3 regions of the Streptomyces sp. NBC_00691 genome follow, and region 2 is predicted to be linked to each of the others. Evidence: riboswitches for the same ligand, from Rfam matches in the RefSeq annotation. Region 2 holds a riboswitch; each other region holds the start of a gene.

Region 1 (7,215 bases), 1.0 Mb from region 2:
CGGCTCCGCGCGGTGCACGGACCGGTCGTCCAGGACGCGGACGTACGGATCCCCGTCGCCGACCGCGTCACACTCTCCGGGCATCTCGCGGTGCCCGAGGACGCCAGGGGCATCGTCCTGTTCGCCCACGGCAGCGGGAGCAGCCGCCACAGCCCGCGCAATCGGGCGGTGGCGGCGGTGCTCAACCGGGCGGGACTGGGAACGCTGCTGTTCGACCTGCTCACCGAGGGCGAGGCAGTCGACCGGGCGCACGTCTTCGACACCCCGCTGCTCGCCGGCCGGCTCACCCGCGCCACGGAATGGCTGGCCGGGCGGCCGGAGAGCGAAGGCCTTCCGCTGGGCTACTTCGGGGCCAGTACGGGAGCGGCCGCCGCGCTGTGGGCGGCGGGCGACCCCGAGTCCTCCGTGGCCGCCGTCGTCTCACGCGGTGGCCGGCCGGACCTCGCGGCCGACCACCTGGCGCGGGTCGCGGCACCGACGCTCCTCGTGGTCGGGGGCAGGGACGCGCTGGTCCTGGACCTCAACCGGCGGGCCGAGTCGCTGCTGCGCTGCGAGAGCCGACTGGAGGTCGTGGAGGGCGCCACGCACCTCTTCGAGGAGCCGGGCGCCCTGGAGGAGGTGGCGGAGCTCGCCACCTCCTGGTTCACCGGGCACTTCCGGGATCAGTAGGCGCCGTTGACGTTGTCGATGGAGCCGTAGCGGTCGGCCGCGTAGTTGCAGGCGGCGGTGATGTTGGCGACCGGGTCGAACAGGTCCATCGAGGTGCCGGGCACGTGGTAGGCCAGGAAGGTCGGCTCGATGACCTGGAGCAGGCCCTTGGAGGGGGTACCGGCCACGGCGTTGGAGTCCCAGAGGTTGATGGCCTGGGGGTTGCCGGAGGACTCCCGCATGATGTTCCGGTGGATCCCGTCGTACGAGCCGGGGATGCCGCGCTGGGACATGATGTCCAGCGACTCGCGGATCCAGCCGTCGAGGTTGTCCGCGTACGAGGTGGCGGCGGCGGGCGCGGCCTGGACCGGAGCGGCGGCGGCGGCGAGGGGCGCGGCGGCCGAGGCACCGCTGCCGGTGGCGACGGCAGGGGTGGCGCTCCGGCGCTCGGAGCGGCTCGCCCGTTCGGTCGTGGAGGTCTTCTTCGCCTGCGCGGGTGCGGCCTTCACGGAATCCCGACGAAGCGTCAGTTCAAGACCCGGGTGAATAAGTGACGGATTGTCACCCACCGTGCTCCTGTTGGCCTTGTAAAGGCCCTTCCAGCCGCCCTGAATTCCCTTCTTCTGGGCGATCAGAGAAAGCGAGTCACCGCTGACGACCGTGTAGGTGCGTGCGGCGGCCGGAGCGGCGGGAGCCTTGGTGGCGGCCTTGGCGGCGACCGGAACGGCGGGGGCGGTGATCGCCTTGGCAGCGGTTTCCGGAGTGCCGGAAAGGGGCGCGGCGCCGGCCACGGCCGGGGCGATCAGGGGGAGGGCGAGAGCGGCTCCGCCCGTGCCGACCAGCGCGAGTCCACGGGAGACGGAGCGGCGGCGGGGACGGCGGTGCTTACCGTGAGCAGGCATGACGGGATTCCTCTCCGGCGCCTTCGGGGTGAGCTGTCGGGTTCGGACTGGAGATGTCCGGCCGCGCGCACGCGGCTTCACCCCGAGCCGTCCCGGAATCCGGGCCGGCGTATTCGTGGGTCCCCCGCTCCTGCCGTCGGGTGAAAGGGAGGTATTTCGAGCGGTGGCAGGATTCGGCGATCCACTCGAATGGAGGTGACCGTAGGCCAGTAATGCGACGGAGAACAAGAGGATCTCTGTCCGGAGGCCGGTGAAAGGATCACCGAATTCATGTAATTCAAGATCGAAGGGGTCCGCCGCGCTTCGAACCTCCTTGTCCCGCATGGGCGGCGCGAATTCTGATCAAGGGGGAGTTCCCAGGAAAGTGAGTCGCATCACCAGGTGCCTGATGTCCGAATTCGCACGGTAATTCTTTTAATGGCGGAGTGGCCGGTAAGGCCCCGTTCGGCCGTGTGGGCACTCAAGGGTATAAGTCGCAAAACCGACATTCCTCGTGAACGATGAAGTCACCCGACCGAGGAGCCACCCGGATGCCGCCCTCCGCCTCCCTGCTCACCCCCGAGACCCTCGACCAAGAGGCCGCCGCCCTTTACGAGAGCGCCGCCTGGCAGCGGATCGTCACCGACTGGACCGAGCCCCAGGTATCCGCACCCGGTGCGGAGAGCTGGCGTGAACTGCTCAGCGTGCCGGTGGAGCGGCTCGTCGCCGACGCGCTCGACGCGCTGCCGCCGGCCCTCCCCGCCGAGCGCCGCCTCCCCGGCCGGATCGGGGCCGTCCTGCCCGACCGGCTGCACGTCTGGCGCCGCATCGGCCGACCGGAGCTGCGCCCCTCCGTCCACCTCGGCTACGCGCGCCTCGTGCTGACGGAGTGGGGCTGGCAGAACGCCCCGTACAAGCTGCGCGACGCACGAGGTGCCCGGTGCGTCTGCGGCGCGCTCCTCGCCGCGCACCGTCTCGGCCACGGCAGCGCGACGACGATGAACGAGGCGGGCGCCTGGATCATGGCCGAGCTTCGGTCTCGGGGATGGCACGAGCTGATCGGGCCCTGGAACCGGGCCCCGGGCCGTACGGCCGCCGACGCGGTGGCCCTCCTCGACGCCACGATCCTGCGCGCGTCCCAGGCCGGACGGTGACGGCCTGCCCGCGGGTGCGGGGCGGCCGGCGTAGAGCCGTCGCACCGCACCCGGTGGGCGGCATCAGCCGGTGATGCTCGGGGCTCCGGTCTCGATGTGGCCGGTGTACCGGCGCGACCAGGTCCCGTCGATGTCGGCCACGACGGTGAAGTCGTACCAGCCGTTGTTGTAGGCGACCGCGTTGAAGAAGTCCTCCCGCGTGGAGCCGGCCGGGACCGTGTAGGTCCAGGGGCCGTCCGTGCGGTAGCCGTTCGAGCGGATCGTGAACGTCACCGGCCCGGCCGAGGTGTTGCTCAGCTTGAACCACAGGGCCGTCCGGCCCGTCCCCGCCTCGGTCGCGAACCGGGAGGTCACCTCGATGGCCTTGCCTGCCTTGGACGCGTCCCCGATGAACCGGCGCAGGAAGCGGTTGGGGCCCATCATGGAGATGTCGTACTTGCCGGACCCCGACCCCAGACCGATGTTGAAGTAGTCGGTGGCGGTGCCGCCCGGGTCGACGGTGTACTGCCAGGCGGCCGTGTCGCGGTGCTGGTGCGGGTGGATCGAGAAGTGGGCCGCCCGCTTGGCCTCGGTGCCCTGGTTCGTCATCGAGAACCAGGCGAGGATCTTGCCCGCGGCCCCGAACTCGAAGCGGTCGAGATTGCCGTTCACCTGGTAGGGCAGCGCGCGAGCGGGCCGGGTGCCGGACTCCTGCGCGGGCTGCGCGTTGTTCTGGGGCGCCGGGTTCGGCAGCGGGCCGCAGGTCGCCTGGCCGATGACCTTCGCCGTGGAGGGGAGGCCGGCCGGCACGCCGTACACCGGGTGGGCGAAGTCGAAGACGCCGGTCAGATCGCCCGTCACCTTCCGCCGCCAGGCACTGATGTTGGGGCAGGTGGCCGGGGTGCCGAGGGCCGTCGTCCATGTCTCCATGAAGCGCAGTACCGAGGTGTGGTCGAAGACCTCCGAGCTCACCCAGCCGCCCCGGGTCCACGGGGACATGACAATCATGGGGACCCGGAAGCCCAGTCCGATCGGCAGGCCGTCGAGGTACTCGCCCGGGGTGCCCGGCGGTGCGACCGGCGGCGGCACGTGGTCGAAGAAGCCGTCGTTCTCGTCGTAGTTGAGGAACAGCACGGTCGAGTCGAAGACCTCGGCGTCGGCGGAGAGCGCGCGGTAGACGAGGTCGACGAAGTGCGCGCCGTCCCCGGGCGGAGCGTAGGGGTGCTCCGAGAACGCCTCGCTCGCGACCACCCACGAGACCTGGGGCAGGGTGCCCGCGACGACGTCGGCGCGGATCGCGGCGGCGATGTCGTCCGGGGTCGAGCCCGTCACCTTGGGGACCGAGCCCATCCCGCGGTCGTACAGCGGGTCCCCTGGCCGTGCGTCGGTGAACCTCTTGAAGTACGCGAGTCCGTTGTCGCCGTAGTTGTCCTGGGCGTTCTGGTAGACCTTCCAGCTCACCCCCGCCCGCTGGAGCGCCTCGGCGTACGTCTCCCAGGTGAGTCCCGACTCGTCGCCGCCGTCCTTGCTGGAGCCGTCGATCTTCCCGCTCCACAGGAAGGTGCGGTTGGGGCCGGTGGCGCTCAGCGCCGAACAGAAGTAGGCGTCGCAGACGGTGTAGTGGTCGGCGAGCGCGTGGTGGAAGGGGATGTCCTCGCGGTCGAGGTGCCCGAGCGTCCGGGTGTTGCCCACTCCGGTGACCCAGTTGTCGAGACGGCCCTTGTTCCACGCGGCGTGCTGGGAGTTCCAGCTGTGCGGGAGATCGCCGTTGCACTGGGCGAGGGTCTCGCCGTCCACCCCGCCGGCGGGCGGGGTGTCGCTGAGCTTCCAGGGATACTGCCGACCGCCCCAGTTGGGCTGGTTGAACATGCCCCAGCCGCCGGGGATGTTGCCCGCGGCGCGGTCGCCGAAGCCCCGTACCCCGCGCAGGGTGCCGAAGTAGTGGTCGAAGCTGCGGTTCTCCTGCATGAGGATCACCACGTGCCGGACGTCGGTGAGGGTACCGATGGCCGCCTTCGCGGCGGCGGAGGCCCGGGCCGTCGGCAGTGCCGCGCCCGCCACGAGCCCCGCGCCGATGCCGACGAATCCTCTGCGGCTGATGGGAATCATGCTCCGCCTCTCCTGTCACGGTGTGCCCTGGCGGCACGTCGGAGACATGATGGGGGAGGGGAGCTTAAAGGTATACAGCCGTGCGGTAATTAGTGGATTAACATCCCTGGGCGCCCTGGATCCTTGGGGTTCAGGGCCGTAGATTGGTTCAGCTGCATACCAATGAACGTCGAAGGTTCAGACGGTGAGGACCTTCACTCCGGCCTCGGTGAGCTGGGCGACCGTCTCCGCGTCGATGCCCGTGTCGGTCACGAGCAGATCGATCCGGTCCAGACCACAGATCCGCGCGAAGGCCCTGCGGCCCATCTTCGAGGAGTCGGTCACCACGACGACCCGGCTCGCCCGCTCCGCGAAGAGCCGGCTGATGCTCGCCTCGTCCTCCTGGTGCGCCATCACGCCGAGCCCGGCGTCGACACCGTCGACCCCGAGCACGACCACGTCGAGCACGACCTCGTTGAGCACCCCGACCGTGAGGGGGCCGACCAGTTCGTATGTCTGGGGGCGTGCGACGCCACCGGTGGTGACGATCTTGATCTGTGGGCGCACCGCGAGCTCGCCCGCGATGTTGAGCGCGTTGGTGACCACGGTCAGCGCGGGTCCGGAGCTCGCTGTTCCCGCCGTTCCGGCCGTCCCCGCGGTGTCGGCCCGACCGCTCGCGAACCGCAGGGCGAGGGCGCGCGCCACCTCCGTCGTCGTCGTGCCGCCGTTGAGCCCGACGACCTCGCCGGGCGCGATCAGGTCGGCGGTCGCCTCGGCGATCCGCCGCTTCTCCGCGGCGTGCCGCGTCGACTTGTACCGCAGCGGCAGCTCGTAGGAGACGCCGTGCGCGACCGCCCCGCCCCGTGTCCGTATCAACAGTTGCTGCTCGGCGAGCTCGTCGAGGTCCCGGCGGATGGTGGCGGCCGAGACGTCCAATGCGGTCGCCGCCTCCTCGACCTCCAGCTTCCCCGAGGCGGCGAGTAGTTCAAGGAGCGTGTTCCACCGCTCGTGCTTGGACATGGGTCCCTCCCTCGGGCTCGTGCGCGCGTCCGATTCTATCCGCCGACGGGCGCGGGACCTGGAAAGCTGATGCTTGTTTCTGCTTGAATAGCATCGACTTCAAGCATCTTCCATCATTTCAGTGCACGCTTCTTGCAAGGAGACCGGCATGAGTACCACCCGTACCGCCGTGGAGATCGCGTCCCAGCCGACGACCTGGCGTCAGGCTGCCCGCACGCTGCCCCAGCACACCTCCGCGCTGCCCCGCCGCGGTGAGCGGGTCGCGGTGATCGGCTGCGGCACCTCCTGGTTCATGGCTCTGGCCTACGCCGAGCTGCGCGAGTCCGGCGGCCACGGGGAGACCGACGCCTTCGCCGCCTCCGAGTTCCCCTACGGACGTGGCTACGACCGGGTCGTGGCCATCACCCGCTCCGGCACCACCAGCGAGGTGCTGGCCGTGCTGTCCCGGCTGCGGGGAACGATCCCCACGGGAGCGATCACGGCCGATCCCACGACCCCGGTCATGGACCTCGCCGACGAGGTCGCCGTCCTGGACTTCGCCGACGAGGAGTCGGTGGTCCAGACCCGCTTCGCGACCACGGCGCTCGCCCTCTTCCGCGCGCACCTGGAGGCCGAGGACGCTCTGCCCGAGGGGGTGGCCACCCTCGAGGAGGCCGCGAAGGACGCCGAACTGGCCCTCGCCTCTCCGCTCGCCGAGGACGTCCGGGGGGCGGAGCAGTTCACCTTCCTCGGCATGGGCTGGACCTACGGCCTCGCCCTGGAGGCCGGTCTGAAGATGCGCGAGGCCGCGGGCGCGTGGACCGAGGCATACCCGGCGATGGAGTACCGCCACGGCCCCATCAGCATCACCGGACCCGGCCGGGTCACCTGGGGCTTCGGCACGCTGCCGGCCGGACTCGCGGACGAGGTCCGCAAGGTGGGCGGCACCCTCGCCGAGAGCGACCTCGACCCGCTCGCCGACCTGATCCGGGCCCAGCGGCTCGCGGTGGCCGTCGCCGAGGCCCAGGGCCTGAACCCGGACACCCCGCGGAACCTGACCCGCTCCGTCGTCCTCACCGACGCCCAGGCCTGAGCCCCCGCGCGGGCCCGGCAGCCGCCCGGGCCCCCCGCCGCGGCGGTGAAGCCCGCTCCCGCGGCCCCCGACCCGCCCCACACCCGTTCACACCCCCGGAGAAGGACCACCATGCCGTTGACGCCGACCGATGAGATCGTCCGCCGCGCCCGCGCGGCGGGTACCGGTGTGGGGGCGTTCAACGTCCTCCAGCTCGAACATGCCCAGGCCATCGTGGCCGGCTCCGAGAGCGCCGACCGCCCGGTCGTCCTGCAGATCAGCGAGAACACCGTCCGCTACCACGGCGCCCTTGAGCCGGTCGCCCTCGCGTCCCTCGCCATCGCCCGCGCGGCCAAGACCTCCGTCGCCGTCCACCTCGACCACGCCGAGAACC
Region 2 (7,215 bases):
CGCTGATCGCCCTCCTCGCGGCCGGCGAGCGGGACTCCGACCCCGTCCGCCGCGGGGTCGCCTGGCTGGCCGAGACCCAGCGCGAGGACGGCTCCTGGGACGAGCCGTACTTCACGGGAACCGGCTTCCCCTGGGACTTCTCGATCAACTACCACCTCTACCGTCTGGTCTTCCCGCTCACGGCGCTCGGACGCTACGTGCACGGGGAGCCCTCGCCCGGCAAGGTCCGCTGATGGGGCGCGAGCCGGGCCCCGGCGCCCCGCCGCTGCTGATCGCCTGTGCCCTCGGCATCGAGCAGCTCGCCCTGCGCAGCGGGGACCGGGCCGACGCCCCCGGGCCCGTCACCGTGCTCCGGACCGGCATGGGGCCCGACAAGGCACGCCGGGCCGTCTCCCGGGCCCTCGGCACGCACGGATGGCAGGACGCCGCCGTCATCGCCTCCGGTTTCTGCGCGGGGCTCGCCCCCGGGATGCACCCGGGGGACCTGATCGTCGCCGAGGAGGCCCGCGGTCCCGACGGCACGATCTCCTGCACCGGGACCGAGCTCCTGGTGAAGGCGCTGGTCAGAGCCGTGCCCGGGCGGGCCGTGCACACCGGGCCGCTGACCGGCTCCGACCATGTGGTGCGGGGCCCCGAGCGGGCCGCGCTGCGCGCCACCGGCGCCATCGCCGTCGACATGGAGTCCGCCGCGACGCTGGGAACGGCCCGCGGCGGTCCGGGGCCGGACGGCCGCCCGGTTGCGGCCGTCCGGGTGGTCGTGGACGCTCCAGAACATGAACTGGTCCGGATCGGCACGGTGCGCGGGGGAATATCGGCCTTCCGTGTTCTTCGTGCCGTCCTTCCCGCATTCTTCGAATGGCACCGTTCTTTGCTGCTCCCCAGGAGGTGAGCGAGTTATGGCCATGCCGCTCCGTCAGTCCATCCGGGTCGGGACCTATCTCTTCGAACAGAAGCTCCGCAAGCGTGAGAAGTTCCCGCTGATCGTCGAGCTCGAGCCGCTGTTCGCCTGCAACCTCAAGTGCGAGGGCTGCGGAAAGATCCAGCACCCGGCCGGCGTCCTCAAGCAGCGCATGCCGGTCGCCCAGGCGGTCGGCGCCGTCCTCGAGTCCGGCGCCCCCATGGTGTCCATCGCGGGCGGCGAGCCCCTGATGCACCCGCAGATCGACGAGATCGTGCGCCAGTTGGTGGCCAAGCGGAAGTACGTCTTCCTCTGCACCAACGCGATGCTGCTGCGCAAGAAGCTGGAGAACTTCACGCCCTCGCCGTACTTCGCCTTCGCCGTGCACATCGACGGCCTGCGCGAGCGGCACGACGAATCCGTCGCCAAGGAGGGCGTGTTCGACGAGGCGGTGGCGGCCATCAAGGAGGCCAAGCGGCGCGGTTTCCGCGTCACCACCAATTCGACCTTCTTCAACACCGACACCCCGCAGACCATCATCGAGGTGCTCAATTACCTCAACGACGACCTCCAGGTCGACGAGATGATGATCTCGCCCGCGTACGCGTACGAGAAGGCCCCCGACCAGGAGCACTTCCTCGGCGTCGAGCAGACCCGCGAGCTGTTCAAGAAGGCCTTCGCCGGCGGAAACCGGCGCCGCTGGCGCCTCAACCACTCGCCGCTCTTCCTGGACTTCCTGGAAGGAAAGGCGGACTTCCCCTGCACCGCCTGGGCCATTCCGAACTATTCGCTCTTCGGATGGCAGCGGCCCTGCTATCTCATGAGCGACGGATACGTCCCCACGTACCGCGAACTCATCGAGGACACCGACTGGGACAAGTACGGTCGCGGCAAGGACCCGCGCTGCGCCAACTGCATGGCGCACTGCGGCTACGAGCCCACCGCCGTCCTCGCCACCATGGGTTCCCTCAAGGAATCCCTGCGCGCGGTCCGGGAGACCGTCTCGGGGAACAACGGGTGACCGACGGCGAAAGGGTGAGGACCCATGGAGCCGGTGACCGGCCGTGAGACGGGTGAGCGACCGTGAAGGGTGAGTTCGACCTGCGGGCGCTGCTCGCCGAGCGCGGTGGCGAGCGGTACGAGCTCCACGCCCGCCACCTCAACCACCAGCTGCCACGCATGCTCCACACCATCGGCTTCGACAAGGTGTACGAGCGCGCCGAGGGAGCCCATTTCTGGGACGCCGACGGGGTCGACCACCTCGACATGCTCGCCGGCTTCGGCGTGATGGGTCTCGGACGGCACCACCCCGTCGTCCGCAAGGCCCTCCACGACGTCCTGGACGCCCAGCTCGCCGACCTCACCCGGTTCGACTGCCAGCCGCTGCCCGGACTCCTCGCCGAGCGGCTGCTGGCGCACAGCCCGCACCTGGACCGGGTCTTCTTCGGCAGCAGCGGCACGGAGGCCGTGGAGACCGCCCTCAAGTTCGCCCGGTACGCCACCGGGCGGCCCAGGGTCGTCTACTGCTCCCACGCCTTCCACGGGCTCACCACCGGCTCCCTCTCCGTCAACGGGGAGAACGGCTTCCGGGACGGCTTCGCCCCGCTGCTGCCCGACACGGCGATCGGGCTCGGTGACCTCGACGCCCTGGAGCGGGAGCTGCGCAGGGGCGACGTGGCCGCCTTCATCGTCGAGCCCATCCAGGGCAAGGGTGTCCACGAGGCCCCGCCGGGTTTCCTGCGCGCCGCGCAGGAGCTGCTGCACCGGCACGGGGCGCTGCTCATCGTCGACGAGGTGCAGACCGGCCTCGGCAGGACCGGCGACTTCTACGCCTACCAGCACGAGGACGGCGTCGAACCCGACCTGGTCTGCGTCGCCAAGGCGCTCTCCGGCGGCTACGTGCCGGTCGGCGCCACCCTCGGCAAGGACTGGATCTTCAAGAAGGTCTACTCGTCGATGGACCGGGTCCTGGTCCACTCGGCGAGCTTCGGCTCGAACGCTCAGGCCATGGCGGCCGGGCTCGCCGTCCTCTCGGTCATGGAGGACGAGGGGACGGTCGCGCACGCCCGCCGGATCGGTGACCTGCTCTCCGGGCGGCTGAAGGAGCTCGTGCCCCGGTACGAGCTGCTCCACGAGATCCGCGGGCGCGGGCTGATGATCGGGATCGAGTTCGGCCGGCCGTCCTCGCTGGGGCTGCGCGGGCGCTGGACGATGCTCCAGGCGGCCAGGAAGGGCCTCTTCGCCCAGATGGTCGTCGTCCCGCTGCTCCAGCGGCACCAGATCCTCACCCAGGTCTCCGGGGACCATCTGGAGGTGATCAAGCTGATCCCGCCCCTGGTCGTCGACGAGGCGGACGTGGACCGGTTCGTCACCGCCTTCACGGCGGTCATGGACGACGCCCACGGCGGCGGCGGGCTGATGTGGGACTTCGGGAAGACCCTGGTGAAACAGGCCGTCGCACAGCGCTGACCGTATGGCCCCGGGCTTTTGCCTCTGAGGCAAGAAACTTGCCTCAGAGGCACGATCCTGGCGGAATGGACGCATGGACCACGTCCCCGGGGAGACCTCCCCGGACCCCGTCACTCCGGCCCCCGGCGCCCCTGGCGCCGCCGGCCCCGACGTCCTGCCGGACGTCGCCCCGCAGCTGCGGGCCCTGCGCCGCCGCCGGGGACTCACCCTGGAGGCCGCCGCCCAGCGGGCCGGCCTCTCGCCGGCCCACCTCTCGCGCCTGGAGACGGGGAACCGGCAGCCCTCGCTCCCGATGCTGCTCGCCCTCGCCCGTATCTACGGTACGACGGTCTCCGAGCTGCTCGGCGAGACGCCCCCCGAACGCGACCCCGTCGTCCGCGCCGGGCGTTCCGAGCCCGTCGAGGCCGACGGCTGGATCTACCGCCAGGCGGGCGGCGCCGGGCGCGCCCTGCAGTGCCTGCGGGTCCATGTGCCGTACGCCACCCGGGGCGACATCGTGCGTGTCCACCCCGGCGAGGAGTGGATCCACGTCCTGTCGGGCCGGGTGCGGCTCGCGCTCGGCGAGGCCGTCCACGTCCTCGATCCCGGGGACAGCGCGCACTTCGACTCGTTCACCCCGCACCGGATCGGAGCGGCGACCCCCGGCGGGGCCGAGCTGCTCTTCGTCCACACCCTGTTGCAGAGCCCCGTCGCCGAGCTGTGTCTCGGCGACGGAACACCGCACCGGCTTTGATCCCGCGTACTTCCTTCGACAGAAAAGGGCCGAGATGTCCGAGAAGTCACGATCCGTCACCGGTGAAGAGCGAGGTGAGGGCAAGTTCCCCAAGGGCCTCGTCCTGCGCCTCTTCGCCTATCTGGTCGCCGGGCACCTCTTCGCCGGCTTCCTCTATCTGCTCTTCATGCTCGGCGGGCAGAACCAGTAGGTCCCGCTCACGCCTCCGTGAGCAGCCGCTCGCGGAGGCGCTCGCGGGTCTCCGGAGACAGCTTCAGGCCGTCCGAGAGGTAGGCGTCCACCGAGCCCCAGGTCGCCTCGATCATCTCGAAGGCGCCCCGCAGGTACTCCACCCGCGCGTCGAACAGCGGGCTCAGCAGCTCCATCACCTCGGGCGACATCGCGTCCGGGGCGGTGGAGCTGCGGCGCACCTTGTAGCGGCGGTGCGGGGCGTTCGACTTCACGTAGTCGGCCTCGATCGCCTCCCGCTCGACCCCGACGGCCAGCAGGGTGATCGCGATGGAGAGCCCGGCGCGGTCCTTGCCGGCCGCGCAGTGCATCAGGGCGGGAAGGCTGTCCTCGGCCAGGGAGTGCAGGATCCGGCTGTGCTCATCGGTCCGCTCGACCACCATCTTCCGGTACGAGTCGGACATTCGGTCCGCGGCCTTGCCGTCGCCGAGGATCTCCCGAAGCTGCTCGATGTCGCCGTCGCGGACCAGCTTCCAGAACTCCTTGCCGTCGGCCGGGTCGTTGAGGGGTATGTTCACGTTCCGCACGCCCGGAAGATCGACGTCCGGCCCCTCGATCTTCCGGTCGGCGAGGTTCCGGAAGTCGAAGACCGTGTGCAGTCCGAGCGAGTCGAGGAAGGTGACGTCCTCCTCGGTGGCATGGGCGAGGTGGCCGCTGCGGAAGAGGCGGCCCGGGTGCACGGCGCGCCCGTCCGTCGTCGGCAGGCCGCCCACGTCCCGGAAGTTGCGGACCTCGGCCAGCTCGGGCTCGTTCGCTTCGATGGGCGGGACCTGCGGCAGCTGCTGCGTCACGGATGCTCCTGATGGGTCGACGTTCGGGTGCCCGATGCGAGATCGGTTCCGAGGGCAATCATCCCGGTGGGGACGCGATGGCGCACCCCCCTGGACGGGAATGGGTGATCTGTCCGAATTGGGCTTTTGTGTATAACGCGCCCTGTTTACAGGCGAGATGAGCCCAGGTGCGTGAGCAGGGTCATAGAAGTGACGGATCGTGGCCGACGGGCCCGGTCAATTGCCGTACGTGAAAAGGAGATCGAAGGTCCGTCATCCACGGAGGGTGACCGGAATTCCGGGTGAAAGGCCGTACGGGGAAAGTCGGAAGAAATCCGTGGCTTGTTCGCCCCGACCCCGCTCGTCTAGCGTCACCGTCAATCCGGTCGGACCGCCGAATCCTGCCACCGTCCGGAATTCCACTCATCCCATGCGTGGCAGGAGCGGGGGACCCAGGAAGTACGCCGGTCCCGCGACGCAGGACGGCTCGGGGTGAAGCCGCGTGAGAGCGCGGCCGGACATCTCCAGTCCGAACCCGACAGCTCACCTCGTAGGCGCCGGAGAGGAATTCGCCATGCCCGCGAAGGGTAAGCACCGCCGCATCAAGTCCAACCGCCTCACCCGCGGAATCGCCGCCGCCGGTACGGGAGGCGCCGTCGTCGCCCTCCCGCTCCTCGGTGCCACCGGCGCCCACGCCGCCGAGCAGGCCGCCCCGGCCTCCGCTCCCGGCCAGGCCGTCACCGCCGCCGCCAAGGCCCCGGCCGTCGCCGAGGCCGCGCCCGCCGCCAAGGCCGCGCCCACGACGTACTCCGTCGTGCGGGGTGACTACCTCTCGAAGATCGCCGCCGAGCACCACCTCGCCGGCGGCTGGCAGAAGCTGTACGCGGACAACCGTCAGGTCGTCGGGGAGAACCCCTCCCTCATCCTGCCGGGCATGAAGCTCACCCTCGGCGCCAAGAGCACCGCCAAGGCCGCCGCGCCGAAGAGTGCCGCGCCCAAGGCCGCCCCCGAGAGCTCCGCGAAGAACGGCGACACCTCGCGCGCCTCCCGGAGCAGCGAGCGCTCCTCCGCCCCGGCCGCGAGCACCCCGTCCGCGGACGCCTCCGCCTCGCAGTCCTCGAAGTCCGGCGCCTCGACCTCCGCCTCCGGCTGGGTCGCCCCGGTCAGCGGCGGCATGTCCACCCCGTACCGCGCCTCCGGCTCCATGTGGTCCTCCGGCTACCACACCGGTGTCGACTTCATGGCCTCCACCGGCACCACGGTCGTCGCGGTCGGCCCCGGCACCGTGTACTCCGCGGGCGACGGCGGCGCGTACGGCAACCAGGTCGTCATCCAGCACGCCGACGGCACCTTCTCGCAGTACGCCCACCTCTCCTCGATCTCCGTCTCCGCCGGCCAGACCGTGAGCGGCGGAGAGCAGATCGGCCTCTCCGGCGCGACCGGCAACGTCACCGGACCGCACCTGCACTTCGAGATGCGCACCGGTCCGGAGTACGGCTCCGACATCGACCCGATCTCCACCCTGCGTCAGCACGGCGTGAACATCTGACGCCCCGTCGTCACCAGGAGGCCCGGCACCCACGTGCCGGGCCTCCGGCGTGTTCCGGGTCTATTCCGGCTTGGCGAATTCTTTATCGGTGGCATATGTCACCCGACGTCAACCCCTCCTTACGGTCGCGTAGGTCACATCCGAAAGGGAAGGATGTGCTCCCGTGGCAGACGATTCGAGATCAAGAGACACGCACGCATTCGGGTCGTACGCGGCGATCGGTGACAGCTTCACCGAGGGCGTCGGAGACCCCGGGCCCGACGGGACGTACGTCGGCTGGGCGGACCGCTTCGCGGTGCTGCTCGCCGACCAGCTGCCGGAGCACGACGCCTTCCGCTACGCCAACCTGGCCGTACGCGGGCGCCTCCTCGACCAGATCGTGGCGGAACAGGTCCCCCGGGCGAAGGAACTCGCCCCCGACCTGGTGACCTTCTGCGCCGGAGGGAACGACATCATCCGCCCCGGCACGGACCCCGACGAGGTCGCCGAGCGCTTCGAGCGCGCCGTGGCCGACCTGACCTCCGCCGTCGGCACCGTGATGGTGACCACCGGCTTCGACACGCGCGGC
Region 3 (7,215 bases), 5.6 Mb from region 2:
CCGGACCCTCGACCCCTACTCGAAGCTCCTCTCGTCCCGGATCGTCTTCCTCGGGACGCCGATCGACGAGACATCGGCCAACGACGTCATCGCCCAGTTCCTGTATCTCGACCACGCGGGCCCCGAGCAGGACGTCTCGCTCTACATCAACTCCCCCGGCGGCTCCATCAGCGCCATGACCGCGATCTACGACACGATGCGCTCGCTCCACTGCGACGTGGAGACCACCTGCCTGGGACAGGCCGTCTCCACCGCCGCGGTGCTGCTCGCCGCCGGCACCCCGGGCAAGCGCATGATGCTGCCGGGCGCCCGGGTCACGCTCCGGCAGCCCGCCATGGACGAGCCGCTCCAGGGCCAGCCGAGCGACCTCGACATCCACGCCCGCGAACTGCTCCGCCTGCGCGCGCTGATGACAGGGATGCTCACCGAGCATTCGGGACAGGAGCGCGGACGCGTCGACGCCGACCTCGACCGGCTCACGGTCCTCGACGCGCCCGCGGCGGTCGCGTACGGCCTGGTGGACCACGTGATCACGAGCCGGGCCGCGGGCGCCGGCGGCACGGCGGGATGAGCCGGCCGTGGTTCCCGAGCTGCCGCCGCTGCCCGCCCTGACCCGCGCCGAGAGCGAACTCGTCGACGCCTACCTCGAAGTCGTCGACCTGCTCGGGAAGATCAATCCGTCCAGGGGTACGCACACCTATGGCGCCCTGCGCGCGGCACAAGCCCTGGTGGGACGGTCGGAGGCGCTCCTCCAGGCACTGACGCTCATGCATGCGCGGGGTGAGAGCGAGGTGCACGCGGACACATTGGCCCGTGCGCTCCGGGTGTTGGACGGAGAGCGCCGGGCCGACCGCGTCACTGTCCCGCGCACTCGCGCGAGTTGACATTTCCGCGTGTCGTGTCGAGACCCGGACGGCCGACGCGCATCGCAGAATCGCTCCCCCGTTCGGCGTAGTCGACGAGTCGACATATGTCCCGGGTGAGTTGCACAACAGGTGTACGCATTTGGCGGAATGAGCCGTTCCGGTGCTGGTGCGAGGCTCGTAGGCCAAACCTCCGAAGATCACAAAGGCTGTCTGTCCACCCGAACGGATCAGTCGTGAGGAGCCTCACATATCGCCGTTTCAGCTCGGATTTCGACCTGTCCGTGGGTCAAGATCCCTGTCGACGACAAGCCCCCGCCACCACGGCGGGGCGGTCCGGGCGGACGCCGAGTCCTGCCGCTGTCCCGGACGTCTGGTCGACAGGATTGGATCGGCAGGAGTGGAGGACCCGATTTTTACGGGGCGTACGCGCTGTTTCGGCAGCGGGGCCGCCCCTTGGGGTGAAGCCGCGTCAGCGGCCGGGCATCTTCGCCAGCCCGAACCCGACAGGTCATCCTTCGCAGGCGGCTGACGAAGGGTTGCGCATGACCGCGCAGATGCACGTCCCGTCCCTGCTGTCCCGGGCCGGAGCCGTCTCGGCTCTCACCCTCGCCGCCGTCGGCGGCACGCTGTTCGCACCCGGTGCGGCATCGGAGGCCCAGGCAGCCACCACGCACGCGAACAAGGCACTGAGCGTCGCCGCGTCCAAGAAGGGAGCTCCGTACCGGTACGGGAGCACCGGACCCTCCAGGTTCGACTGCTCCGGTCTGACGCTCTACGCGTACAAGCAGGCGGGCAAGTCGCTGCCCCGCACCGCGCAGCAGCAGTACAACAAGACCCGGCACATCCCCGCCTCCACCAGACAGCAGGGGGATCTGGTCTTCTTCCACTCCGGCGGGAGGGTCTACCACGTGGGCATCTACGCCGGCAGCGGCAGGATCTGGCACTCGCCCAAGACGGGTTCCTGGGTGAAGCTCGACAAGATCTGGTCGTCGAAGGTCTCCTACGGCCGCGTCCGCTGATCAGGCGGCGGTAGCGGCTCGTCCGTGGGGGGGGTGCGGTGGCGCCGCCGTGCCCCTGACCGCCGGGACGGGACCTAACAGCTGGCCACGGGGGCCACGGTCCAGGGAAGAGTGATCCAGACCGTCTTGCCGCCGTCGTCGGTCGGCGTGACCGACAGACGGCCGCCGGCTTCGGCGGCCAGGACGCGGATGATGACCATGCCGCGGCCGTTGTCCTGCTGGACCGCCGCCGGGAGGCGGCGCGGCCGGCGCGGATGGCTGTCGGTGACACCGATGTGCAGCCGCTCCTCGCGCTCCAGGCGGACGTCGACCGTGAAGGTGGGCGACTGGCCGAGGGTGTGCAGCACGGCGTTGGTGGCCAGTTCGGAGACGATCACCCGGATCGAGTCCGCGATCTCCGCGGCCTCGTCGAGGCCCCACTCCATGAGGACGTCCGCGACGTACCGCCGGGCCGTGGGGACCGAGGCGGGATCGCTCGGCAGCGTGACGGATGCTTCCTGGTGATCGGCCATGGCGACGCTGTCCCTTTCCCACCGGGGCCACCGCCCCGGATTGCGCTTCGCGTCAGAGTGCCACCGATCGTGCCGCGCCGTGCGGCGTTCCACCAAGATATGTCCCCATCTGTCGCCCGAAGCGGTGAACTCTGCTGTCCGGGAACGCTCTTGGGGACTACCCGGCGTCGGGCGCGGTGCGCAGGATCGTCCGCACCGCGTTCTCGATCTGCGCGTCGGTCAGATCGGCGCGGGCCGTGAGCCGCAGCCGCGAGATGCCGTCGGGGACCGACGGGGGCCGGAAGCAGCCGACCGCCAGACCCTGGTCGCGGCAGTCCGCCGCCCAGCCCAGGGCCGCCTCCGGCGAGGGCGCGCGCACCGAGACGACGGCCGCGTCGGGCCGGGCCGCCGTGAGACCGGCCTCGGTGAGCAGCCGGTACAGCGTGGTCGCGACGGTACGGGCCCGCTCGGCCAGGCCCGGTTCGGCCCTGATCAGACGCAGGCTCGCGAGCGCGCCGCCCGCGGCGGCCGGGGCGAGACCCGTGTCGAAGATGAAGGTGCGGGCCGCGTTCACCAGGTGCTCGATCACCCGGGCCGGACCGAGGACGGCTCCGCCCTGGCTGCCCAGGGACTTGGAGAGGGTCAAGGTGGCGACGACGTCCTCGCCGCCCGCGAGCCCCACCTCGTGGAGGGCTCCCCGGCCGCCTTCGCCGAGGACGCCGAACCCGTGGGCGTCGTCCACCACGAGTCCGGCGCCGTGCGCACGGCAGGCCTCCGCGAGCTCCGGCAGCGGGGCCTTGTCGCCGTCGACGGAGAAGACCGAGTCGCTGACGACCAGGGCCCGCCGCCCGGGATGGGCGGCGAGGGTCTTGCGTACGGCCTCGGGATCGGTGTGCGGCACGACGGCCGTCTCGGCGCGGGCCAGACGGCAGCCGTCCACGATCGAGGCGTGGTTGGAGGTGTCGGAGACGATCAGCGAGTCGCGGCCGCCGAGCGCGGTGAGCGCGGCCAGGTTGGCGGTGTAGCCGGAGGAGAAGACGAGGGCCGCCTCGAATCCGCAGAACTCGGCGAGCTCGCGCTCCAGCCGGGTGTGCAGCCGGGTCGTGCCGGTGACGAGCCGCGAACCCGTGGAGCCGGCGCCCCAGCGCCGCGCCGCGTCGGCCGCCGCCTCGGTGACGTCCGCGCGGCGGGTGAGCCCCAGATAGTCGTTGCTCGCCAGATCGAGCAGGTCCGACTCGGCGGCCCGGGGCCGCAGCGTACGGACCAGACCGGCGTCCGCACGGCGGCGCGCCTCGGCGTCGGTCCAGTCGAACGCGGTACGGCGGGGGCCCGCGGCCCGTGCGTCCTCGGCCTGTGGCATTCGGCGATCCTTTTGTAGGCAGCGCACAGACCCTAACCGGAGGATGCCGAGGTCGGGATGTGGTCATCCACACACCTCTATCGGGGGCGTTTGTTCAGATCCTCCTTGGCCCGGGGGCGGCCGGTAGGCGAGGATCAGCGCTTATGGACCTGCTGAACACGCTGGTGGAGAAGGGGCTGCGGCGCGAGCTGCCGACCCGTGAAGAAGCGCTCGCCGTCCTGGCGACCTCCGACGACGAACTGCTCGATGTGGTGGCGGCGGCCGGCAAGGTGCGCCGTCAGTGGTTCGGGCGGCGGGTGAAGCTCAACTATCTGGTGAACCTGAAGTCGGGCCTGTGCCCCGAGGACTGCTCGTACTGCTCGCAGCGGCTCGGCTCCAAGGCCGAGATCCTCAAGTACACCTGGCTGAAGCCGGACGAGGCCTCGCAGGCCGCCGCCGCGGGTGTCGCGGGCGGAGCCAAGCGCGTCTGCCTGGTCGCGAGCGGCCGCGGTCCGACGGACCGGGACGTCGAGCGGGTCGGCAGGACCATCGAGGCCATCAAGGAGCAGAACGAGGGCGTCGAGGTGTGCGCCTGTCTGGGGCTGCTCTCGGACGGCCAGGCCGAGCGGCTGCGGGACGCCGGCGCCGACGCGTACAACCACAACCTGAACACGTCCGAGGCGACGTACGCCGGGATCACCAAGACCCACACGTACGCGGACCGGGTGGACACCGTGCAGAAGGCGCACGCCGCCGGTCTGTCGGCCTGCTCGGGTCTCATCGCGGGCATGGGCGAGACGGACGAGGACCTCGTCGACGTCGTGTACGCGCTGCGCGAGCTCGACTCGGACTCGGTGCCGGTCAACTTCCTCATCCCCTTCGAGGGGACGCCGCTGGCCAAGGAGTGGAACCTCACCCCGCAGCGCTGCCTGCGGATCCTGGCGATGGTGCGGTTCGTCTGCCCCGACGTCGAGGTGCGGATCGCGGGCGGCCGTGAGGTGCACCTGCGCTCGATGCAGCCGCTCGCGCTGAACATCGCGAACTCGATCTTCCTCGGCGACTACCTCACGAGCGAGGGCCAGGCCGGCCAGGCCGACCTGGACATGATCGCGGACGCGGGCTTCGAGGTGGAGGGCGCGGGCACGACGACGCTCCCGAAGCACCGTGCCGACGCGCTCGCCGCGGCGGGCGGCGGCTGTGGCTCCCAGGCGTCGGCGGGCTGCGGCTCGCACGACGCGGCGGAGGGCGCGGGCTGCGGCTCGCACGCCGGGGCCGGTGGCGGCTGCGGTCCGTGCGGCGGTCACGCGGCGCCGGAGCCCGCCGCGTCCGTCGACGCGGCGGAGCCGGTCGACGCAGCCGCGAACCAGGCCCGGACGGACCTGGTCGCCGTGCGCCGCCGGGGCGCCGGCACGGACCTCGCGCCGAACGCGTGACGGCCGTGCGCGACAACGGGGAGATCCTCGCCCTCGACCGGGCGCACGTGTGGCACCCGTACGGCCCCATGCCGGGCCGTACGGACCCGCTGGTCGTGGAGTCCGCCTCCGGGGTGCGCCTCCGGCTCGCCGAACCCACCGAGGGCCAGGCCGAGTTGATCGACGGCATGTCCTCCTGGTGGTCCGCCGTCCACGGGTACAACCACCCCGTGCTCAACGAGGCGGTCACCGATCAGCTGGGCCGGATGAGCCACGTCATGTTCGGCGGGCTGACCCACGAACCGGCCGTGCGGCTCGCCGCACGGCTCGTCGAGATCACCCCCGAGCCGCTGCGGCACGTCTTCCTCAGCGACTCGGGCTCCGTGGCCGTCGAGGTCGCCGTCAAGATGTGCCTGCAGTACTGGCGTTCGCTCGGCCGCCCCGAGAAGCACCGCATGTTCACCTGGCGCGGCGGCTACCACGGGGACACCTGGCAGCCGATGTCCGTGTGCGACCCCGACGGCGGGATGCACGAGCTGTGGACCGGGGTGCTCCAGCCGCAGGTCTTCGTGGACGCCCCGCCGGCCACGTACGAGGAGTCCTACGCCGAGCTGCTGCGGACCGAGATCGCGCAGCACGCGCACGAACTGGCCGCGGTGATCGTGGAGCCGGTGGTGCAGGGCGCGGGCGGCATGCGCTTCCACCACCCGGAGTACCTGCGGGTGCTGCGCGAGGCCTGCGACGCGCACGACGTGCTGCTGGTCCTCGACGAGATCGCCACCGGATTCGGGCGTACGGGAACGCTGTTCGCCGCCGACCAGGTGGGGATCTCCCCCGATGTGATGTGCCTGGGCAAGGCGCTGACCGGCGGCTATCTGTCGATGGCGGCGACGCTCTGCACGAGCCGGGTCGCCGACGGGATCTCGCAGGGCGAGGTCCCGGTACTGGCCCACGGTCCGACGTTCATGGGCAATCCGCTGGCCTCGGCGGTGGCCTGCGCCTCCATCGACCTGCTGCTCTCGCAGGACTGGCGGGTCGAGGTCAAGCGCATCGAGGCGGGTCTGCGCGAGGGGCTCGCCCCCGCCGCGGAACTCCCCGGGGTGCGCGAGGTGCGGGTGCTGGGCGCGATCGGCGTCGTCCAGCTCGACCACCCGGTCGACATGGCGGCGGCGACGCGCGCGGCGGTCCGGGCGGGCGTGTGGGTACGCCCGTTCCGCGACCTGATCTACACCATGCCGCCGTACGTGACCGGCGACGAGGACCTGGCCCGCATCTGCGCCGCGGTGTGCGCGGCGGCGGCCGCGGGCTGACCGGAAGAGCGGGGAGAACAGTGGGAATCATCGTCGTCAGCGGTACGGGCACGGAGATCGGCAAGACCGTCGTCACCGCCGCCGTCGCCGCGATCGCCACGGCCGCCGGCCGCACGGTCGCCGTCCTCAAGCCCGCGCAGACGGGTGTCGGGCCGGACGAACGCGGTGACGCGGACGAGGTCGTCCGGCTCTCGGGCGCCGTGGGCTCCGCCGAGCTGGGCCGTTTCCCGGAGCCGCTGGCCCCGGGGACGGCGGCCCGGCGGGCCGGGCTCGCCCCGGTCGGGCCCGCGGAGGTCGCCGAGGCTGCGCGGAAGCTGGCCGCCGCACACGACCTGGTGCTCGTGGAGGGGGCGGGCGGGCTGCTCGTCCGCTTCGACGAGGAGGGCGGCACGCTCGCGGACGCGGCGGCACTGCTCGGCGCGCCCGTCCTCGTGGTCGTCCCCGCCGGTCTGGGGACGCTCAACTCCGCGACCCTGACGGCCGAGGCCCTCCGGGCGCGCGGGATCGAGCAGCTGGGCGTGGTGATCGGCAGCTGGCCGGACGCGCCGGACCTGGCGATGCGCTGCAACCTGGCGGACCTGCCACGGGAGGCGGACGCCTCGCTCCTCGGCGCCGTACCGGAGGGGTCCGGCTCGCTCGGCCCGGCGGAGTTCCGAGCGGCGGCGGGCGGCTGGCTGGGACCGGAGCTCGGCGGCACGTGGGACGCGGAGGCGTTCCGGGAGCGGTTCGCGGAGCCGTACGCGGGGACCCCGTAGCGCGTGACACGCAACCGGGCCCC

Evidence for each region. A riboswitch is a leader RNA that binds a small molecule or an ion and turns the genes downstream of it on or off. The one in region 2 is predicted to bind cyclic di-AMP.
Region 1: it holds a riboswitch for cyclic di-AMP, as region 2 does, so the genes downstream of both, OG392_RS35485 (LysM peptidoglycan-binding domain-containing protein) here and OG392_RS31030 (M23 family metallopeptidase) in region 2, are expected to answer to the same signal.
Region 3: it holds a riboswitch for cyclic di-AMP, as region 2 does, so the genes downstream of both, OG392_RS05770 (C40 family peptidase) here and OG392_RS31030 (M23 family metallopeptidase) in region 2, are expected to answer to the same signal.

The regions. Positions count from the first base shown of each region.
Region 1 is NZ_CP109007.1:7,940,049-7,947,263, forward strand. Features, by position in the region: gene OG392_RS35480 (phosphoribosyltransferase family protein) at 1-669, shown strand, start outside; gene OG392_RS35485 (LysM peptidoglycan-binding domain-containing protein) at 663-1,550, opposite strand; cyclic di-AMP (ydaO/yuaA leader) riboswitch at 1,556-1,739, opposite strand; gene OG392_RS35490 (DUF6197 family protein) at 2,081-2,683, shown strand; gene OG392_RS35495 (phosphocholine-specific phospholipase C) at 2,747-4,771, opposite strand; gene OG392_RS35500 (DeoR/GlpR family DNA-binding transcription regulator) at 4,949-5,770, opposite strand; gene OG392_RS35505 (SIS domain-containing protein) at 5,919-6,842, shown strand; gene OG392_RS35510 (class II fructose-bisphosphate aldolase) at 6,954-7,215, shown strand, end outside.
Region 2 is NZ_CP109007.1:6,903,268-6,910,482, forward strand. Features, by position in the region: gene shc (squalene--hopene cyclase) at 1-233, shown strand, start outside; gene OG392_RS31000 (phosphorylase family protein) at 233-889, shown strand; gene hpnH (adenosyl-hopene transferase HpnH) at 897-1,919, shown strand; gene OG392_RS31010 (aspartate aminotransferase family protein) at 1,982-3,367, shown strand; gene OG392_RS31015 (helix-turn-helix domain-containing protein) at 3,441-4,100, shown strand; gene OG392_RS31020 (DUF6126 family protein) at 4,135-4,290, shown strand; gene OG392_RS31025 (tyrosine-protein phosphatase) at 4,298-5,119, opposite strand; cyclic di-AMP (ydaO/yuaA leader) riboswitch at 5,509-5,668, shown strand; gene OG392_RS31030 (M23 family metallopeptidase) at 5,673-6,647, shown strand; gene OG392_RS31035 (SGNH/GDSL hydrolase family protein) at 6,811-7,215, shown strand, end outside.
Region 3 is NZ_CP109007.1:1,313,952-1,321,166, forward strand. Features, by position in the region: gene OG392_RS05760 (ClpP family protease) at 1-571, shown strand, start outside; gene OG392_RS05765 (hypothetical protein) at 579-884, shown strand; cyclic di-AMP (ydaO/yuaA leader) riboswitch at 1,275-1,405, shown strand; gene OG392_RS05770 (C40 family peptidase) at 1,409-1,885, shown strand; gene OG392_RS05775 (ATP-binding protein) at 1,960-2,397, opposite strand; gene OG392_RS05780 (8-amino-7-oxononanoate synthase) at 2,555-3,736, opposite strand; gene bioB (biotin synthase BioB) at 3,880-5,148, shown strand; gene OG392_RS05790 (adenosylmethionine--8-amino-7-oxononanoate transaminase) at 5,217-6,437, shown strand; gene bioD (dethiobiotin synthase) at 6,458-7,192, shown strand.